Regions from separate parts of the Citrobacter meridianamericanus genome, predicted to be linked through region 1. Evidence: predicted binding sites of a transcription regulator. Region 1 holds the regulator's gene; the other holds the start of a gene.
What was found. The regulator LexA, encoded in region 1, represses DNA repair genes until DNA is damaged. The targets are predictions, from matches to a motif close to TNCTGTATGTACATACAGNA.
Positions count from the first base shown of each region.

Region 2: a site for LexA is predicted at 1,462-1,481, ahead of umuD (translesion error-prone DNA polymerase V autoproteolytic subunit). Genes of this name have one in related genera too.

Region 1 is NZ_CP101036.1:4,921,771-4,924,981, reverse strand. Features, by position in the region: gene plsB (glycerol-3-phosphate 1-O-acyltransferase PlsB) at 1-232, opposite strand, end outside; gene NMD08_RS23940 (diacylglycerol kinase) at 404-772, shown strand; gene lexA (transcriptional repressor LexA) at 882-1,490, shown strand; gene dinF (MATE family efflux transporter DinF) at 1,561-2,880, shown strand; gene NMD08_RS23925 (CsbD family protein) at 3,017-3,211, shown strand, end outside.
Region 2 is NZ_CP101037.1:97,744-100,954, forward strand. Features, by position in the region: gene umuC (translesion error-prone DNA polymerase V subunit UmuC) at 1-1,018, opposite strand, end outside; gene umuD (translesion error-prone DNA polymerase V autoproteolytic subunit) at 1,008-1,442, opposite strand; one part of gene NMD08_RS26345 (IS1-like element IS1B family transposase) at 1,768-2,017, shown strand; one part of gene NMD08_RS26345 (IS1-like element IS1B family transposase) at 2,017-2,465, shown strand; gene NMD08_RS26350 (IS5 family transposase) at 2,753-3,211, shown strand, end outside.

The sequences.
Region 1 (3,211 bases):
GAGTCCCGTCTATCTCCAGCGGTTCCAGGGGATCGGGGAGATCGTGCACCAGACATTGGGCACGCAGCGTCAGCAAGTCTGCTTTTGAATTGTACGGTAGGACGTACATAATGGGACGAGACGTATCGAGTCCCAATTCCGGGGCAGGTTCTGCCGGAATAGACTTGCTTTTTACCAGGATGCTTAATGGTAAATTCAGTAATTTGTAGTAAATTCGTGGCCAGCCGGACATAAACGATGTAAAGCCTCTGGTTAATAATGCAAATGCGCTGCAAGGATATCAGAAAGTTTAGTGAATTTCTGTGGTATCCCGTCATACTTCGCGCTGCTTTGCCACCCCCTGAAACAAACGGGGTAACGTTACAATGACATTGACGCTAATAATGTAAAAAGGTTCTTTTTGATGGCCAATAATACCACTGGATTCACCCGAATTATCAAAGCTGCAGGCTATTCCTGGAAAGGTTTTCGCGCCGCATGGATCAATGAGGCGGCATTCCGCCAGGAAAGCGTTGCCGTGCTGCTGGGCGTAGCTATCGCCTGCTGGCTGGACGTCGATGCGATTACCCGCGTGCTGTTAATTGGTTCCGTGATGCTGGTGATGATCGTTGAAATCCTCAACAGTGCGATTGAGGCGGTGGTTGATCGCATAGGCTCTGAGTATCACGAACTTTCCGGCCGGGCGAAAGATATGGGTTCTGCGGCGGTGTTGTTGTCTATTTTCGTTGCTCTGATCACCTGGGGCATTCTGTTGTGGCCGCATTTGCGATAAGGATTCCACATCTTCATAAATCTCCTGCTTTTTGTGCAGTTTGCGGTTCCAAAATCACCTTTAGCTGTATATACTCACAGCATAACTGTATATACACCCAGGGGGCGGAATGAAAGCGTTAACGGCCAGGCAGCAAGAGGTGTTTGATCTCATTAGAGATCACATCAGCCAGACAGGTATGCCACCGACGCGTGCGGAGATCGCGCAGCGTTTGGGGTTCCGTTCCCCAAACGCTGCTGAAGAACATCTGAAAGCGCTGGCGCGTAAAGGTGTGCTGGAAATTGTCTCCGGTGCATCGCGTGGTATTCGACTGCTGCAGGAAGAAGAAGAAGGATTACCGCTTGTCGGTCGTGTGGCGGCAGGCGAGCCACTTCTGGCGCAGCAACACATCGAAGGCCACTACCAGGTCGATCCCTCATTGTTCAAACCGAACGCCGATTTTCTGCTGCGGGTTAGCGGTATGTCGATGAAAGATATCGGTATTATGGACGGCGATTTGCTGGCGGTGCATAAAACTCAGGACGTGCGTAACGGACAGGTTGTTGTTGCCCGTATCGACGACGAAGTCACGGTTAAGCGCCTGAAAAAGCAGGGCAACAAGGTTGAACTTCTGCCAGAAAACAGTGAATTTAAACCTATCGTTGTCGATCTGCGCGAGCAAAACTTCACCATTGAAGGGCTGGCGGTAGGCGTCATTCGTAACGGTGAATGGCTGTAATCATGTATTAATACTGTGGCGCATTCTGCGCCACAGCTAGTTTTCACTTCTTTTCATCAGGCTTTCCTGTATGCCTTTCTTTACCGCCTCTGATAAAGCGCTCTGGCACCTCGCCTTACCGATGATCTTCTCCAATATCACCGTTCCCTTGCTGGGGTTGGTGGATACTGCTGTGATTGGTCATCTGGACAGCCCGGTCTATCTTGGCGGCGTTGCTGTCGGGGCCACGGCGACCAGTTTTCTCTTTATGCTGCTTCTTTTTTTGCGCATGAGTACCACCGGTCTTACCGCGCAGGCATTTGGTGCGAAAAATCCACAGGCGCTGGCGCGCGCGCTGGTACAGCCGCTGATGCTGGCATTGGGCGCAGGGGTACTTATCGCGCTGTTTCGCACGCCGATTATCGATTTAGCGCTGCATATTGTCGGGGGAAGTGAACCTGTACTTGAACAAGCCCGGCGTTTCCTTGAAATCCGCTGGCTCAGCGCGCCAGCCTCGCTGGCGAATCTGGTGCTGCTCGGCTGGTTGCTGGGCGTGCAGTATGCGCGAGCGCCGGTTATCCTGCTGATTGTCGGCAATATTCTCAACATTGCGCTCGATTTATGGCTGGTGATGGGTCTGCATATGAACGTGCAGGGTGCGGCACTGGCAACGGTGATTGCTGAATATGCCACACTGCTTATCGGTCTGATGATGGTGCGCAAAGTCCTGCATATGCGCGGAATATCGCTGGCAATGTTGAAACAGGCGTGGCGGGGCAACTTCCGTCGTTTGTTGGCACTCAACCGTGACATCATGCTGCGTTCGCTGCTGTTGCAGCTCTGCTTTGGGGCCATTACGGTGCTGGGGGCGCGTCTGGGAGGCGATATCATTGCGGTTAATGCCGTACTGATGACTTTGCTGACGTTTACCGCTTATGCACTGGACGGATTTGCCTATGCCGTGGAAGCGCATTCGGGCCAGGCCTATGGGGCGCGGGACGGCAGCCAGTTGCTGGATGTCTGGCGAGCAGCGTGTCGACAGTCAGGAATTGTGGCAATCCTTTTTTCGCTGATCTATGCCTTGTTTGGCGAGCAGATTGTGGCGCTGCTGACCTCACTGTCGCAAATCCAACTTTTGGCCGATCGCTATCTTTTCTGGCAGGTGGTTTTACCGCTGGTGGGCGTGTGGTGTTATCTGCTTGACGGTATGTTTATTGGCGCAACGCGGGCTGCAGAAATGCGTAACAGTATGGCCGTTGCCGCAGTGGGATTCGCCTTAACGCTCCTGACGTTGCCGTGGCTGGGAAATCATGGTTTGTGGCTGGCGTTAACCGTTTTCCTCGCGTTGCGCGGGCTGTCGCTGGCCTTTATCTGGCGGCGTCACTGGCGTAATGGAACCTGGTTTGCCTGATCAGAATGGTTAAAAATTCCGAATAGTAAATAAAACCCAGAATCACTGACTACACTTATTCTCACGTCCAGAGAAAACAGCATGTGTCTGGACATGGCACTCTCGCTATTCACAACCTAACGATGAGGACTTGATGATGAATAAAGACGAAGTCGGCGGCAACTGGAAGCAGTTTAAAGGTAAAGTGAAAGAGCAATGGGGCAAACTGACCGATGATGATATGACGGTCATTGAAGGTAAACGTGACCAACTGGTTGGTAAAGTCCAGGAGCGTTACGGTTACGCCAAAGATCAGGCGGAAAAAGAAGTTAACGATTGGGAAAAACGTAAT
Region 2 (3,211 bases), on a different replicon from region 1:
CTGCTTTCGCATACGCTATCCCGGGTCTGTAAATGCGGTTCAGGATGGTCATGGCTGCATCAACCAGATCGCGGGTGTCCTGTGTAGCGGTAAGCGGCTCGATACCACAATTGCTGTAGCGGTTTTCACCTTGCGCATAATTGCTACTCTGAATGAAGACTGTGATTTGACGGGTCCACGAGCCATCCTTGCGCAGCTGCTCTGCCGCCCGGGCGGTAAAAAATGAAACTGCCTCATGTAGCTTGCCTATCTCATTAAGGCGCTGACCAAAACTTCTGGAAACGATAATCTGTTGCCTGACAGGAGGAGACTCGTGCAGCCGGAAACATGGTTCGCCATGCAGTTCCCGCCAGGTACGCTCGATTTCAACGCCAAAGCTTTTACGTAAAAAGCGAACGTCGCTATTATAAAAATCACCGGCAGTGATGATCCCGAAAGCCGACAGGCGTTCACTAATCTTTCGACCAATACCCCATATTTCTCTGGTACTGATCAGGCTCAGGAGCTTCCTGATCCTGGCCTGATCAGTCAAAACTACAACCCCGCCTGTAGCTGCCCATCGTTTGCTCGCATAGGTGCATAATTTAGCGAGGGTTTTGGTGCTTGAACAACCCACACCACAGGTAAGGGACAGATTATGAAGAAGTGTACTTCTGATCAACCGGCCGTAATCTTCATAATCTATTATCTTGTTCATGTTTTTCAATAACATGAAATTTTCATCTATGCTATATCGACTCGATTGAGGCGCGAAGCTTTCCAGCGTTTCATGGAAGCGATTTGAGTAGTCTTCATACAAAGTAAAGTTAGAGCTCCGGACTTCGATCCGGTGTTGCTGAATCAAATCCCTGCACTTAAAAATTGGGGTCCCACGCTTAATACCAACGCTTTTAGCCAGTTTATTCATTGCAATGACGGACGAATCGTTATTGCTGGCTATGATGAGCGGCTTTTTTGACAGCTTGGGATCCATCGCACACTCAAATGCCGCATAGGCTCCGTTAATATCAACGTGCATGTACATGGCTGAACTGATTCAGTGCAAAGGTGACGACGCCCCATATCTCAAGGGATTCAGGATTTACACGTATCGGCTTATAGGCTGGATTAGAAGGCATCAAAAGCAGCTCAGGATACGTGTGTAAGATCTTTACCGTAAACTCTCCATCCACCAGCGCAACGACGATAGAGCCGTGTCGTGCTGTTAAAGACCGATCCACAACCAGTATTGCTCCATCATTGATACCGGCATTGATCATACTGAGGCCCGCCGCCCTGACAAAGAAGGTTGAGGGGCGGTTGCGGACTACATATTCATGCAAATTTAATTCATTATCTTCATGCCCGGCGCACGGACTCATCACTCCACAGCTTAGTAAATCACTGAAAAAAGGTGCCATTTCGTAAGGCTTGTTGCTAATGTGCTCAAGGATAACAGACATAGCTACACTCGAATTCTTGTACTGTATGTATAAACAGTATTGCGAGTTGAAGAGAAAAGATCAAATCTCTCCGGTAACGCTATCAAGCCTGACGAAAAATTAAGCTTTATCATAAACATCAAAAACCATCTTTTACCGATAATGGCGAGCTGGCCTACGAAGAAGGTATACAAGCTAGGATGAAAGGATTCTGATGCTCCTCCCACCAAATTTTTTATCTCCTGAAGACCAGGCTGAGTACGATGCTTATATGGCAAGGTTCAGCGAGGTGGTGATGCTGCCAACTTACTGATTTAGTGTATGATGGTGTTTTTGAGGTGCTCCAGTGGCTTCTGTTTCTATCAGCTGTCCCTCCTGTTCAGCTACTGACGGGGTGGTGCGTAACGGCAAAAGCACTGCCGGACATCAGCGCTATCTCTGCTCTCACTGCCGTAAAACATGGCAACTGCAGTTCACTTACACCGCTTCTCAACCCGGTACGCACCAGAAAATCATTGATATGGCCATGAATGGCGTTGGATGCCGGGCAACCGCCCGCATTATGGGCGTTGGCCTCAACACGATTTTCCGCCATTTAAAAAACTCAGGCCGCAGTCGGTAACCTCGCGCATACAGCCGGGCAGTGACGTCATCGTCTGCGCGGAAATGGACGAACAGTGGGGATACGTCGGGGCTAAATCGCGCCAGCGCTGGCTGTTTTACGCGTATGACAGGCTCCGGAAGACGGTTGTTGCGCACGTATTCGGTGAACGCACGATGGCGACGCTGGGGCGTCTTATGAGCCTGCTGTCACCCTTTGACGTGGTGATATGGATGACGGATGGCTGGCCGCTGTATGAATCCCGCCTGAAGGGAAAGCTGCACGTAATCAGCAAGCGATATACGCAGCGAATTGAGCGGCATAACCTGAATCTGAGGCAGCACCTGGCACGGCTGGGACGGAAGTCGCTGTCGTTCTCAAAATCGGTGGAGCTGCATGACAAAGTCATCGGGCATTATCTGAACATAAAACACTATCAATAAGTTGGAGTCATTACCTAGGAGAGTTCAATCACTCAACGCCTTTTACATCTCATTTTATTTATATCACCGACTATCATAAAGATAATACATGGATGATTTCACTTTCGCAGGAGGATTTTAATACAACCAAAATTTTAACATCGTTAAGTCTAGGGAAGGTGCGAACAAGTTCCTGATATGAGATCATCATATTCATCCGGAGCGCATCCCAGAGGGACATCATGAGCCATTAACTCACCTTCGCCGATAGTGAATTCAGCACTAAGCGCCGTCAGACCCGAAAAGAGATTTTCCTCTCCCGCATGGAGCAGATTCTGCCATGGCAGAATATGACCGCTGTCATCGAGCCGTTTTATCCCAAGGCGGGCAATGGCCGACGGCCCTATCCGCTGGAGACCATGCTGCGTATTCACTGCATGCAGCATTGGTACAACCTGAGCGACGGTGCCATGGAAGATGCCCTGTACGAAATCGCCTCCATGCGCCTGTTTGCCCGATTATCCCTGGATAGCGCCCTGCCGGATCGCACCACCATCATGAATTTCCGCCACCTGCTCGAGCAGCATCAACTGGCCCGTCAATTGTTCAAGACCATCAATCGCTGGCTGGCCGAAGCAGGCGTCATGATGACCCAAGGCACTTTGGTGGATGCCACCATCATTGAGGCACCCAGCTCTAGCAAGAACAAAGAGCAGCAACGCGATCCGGAGATGCATCAGACCAAGAAAGGCAATCAGTGGCACTTT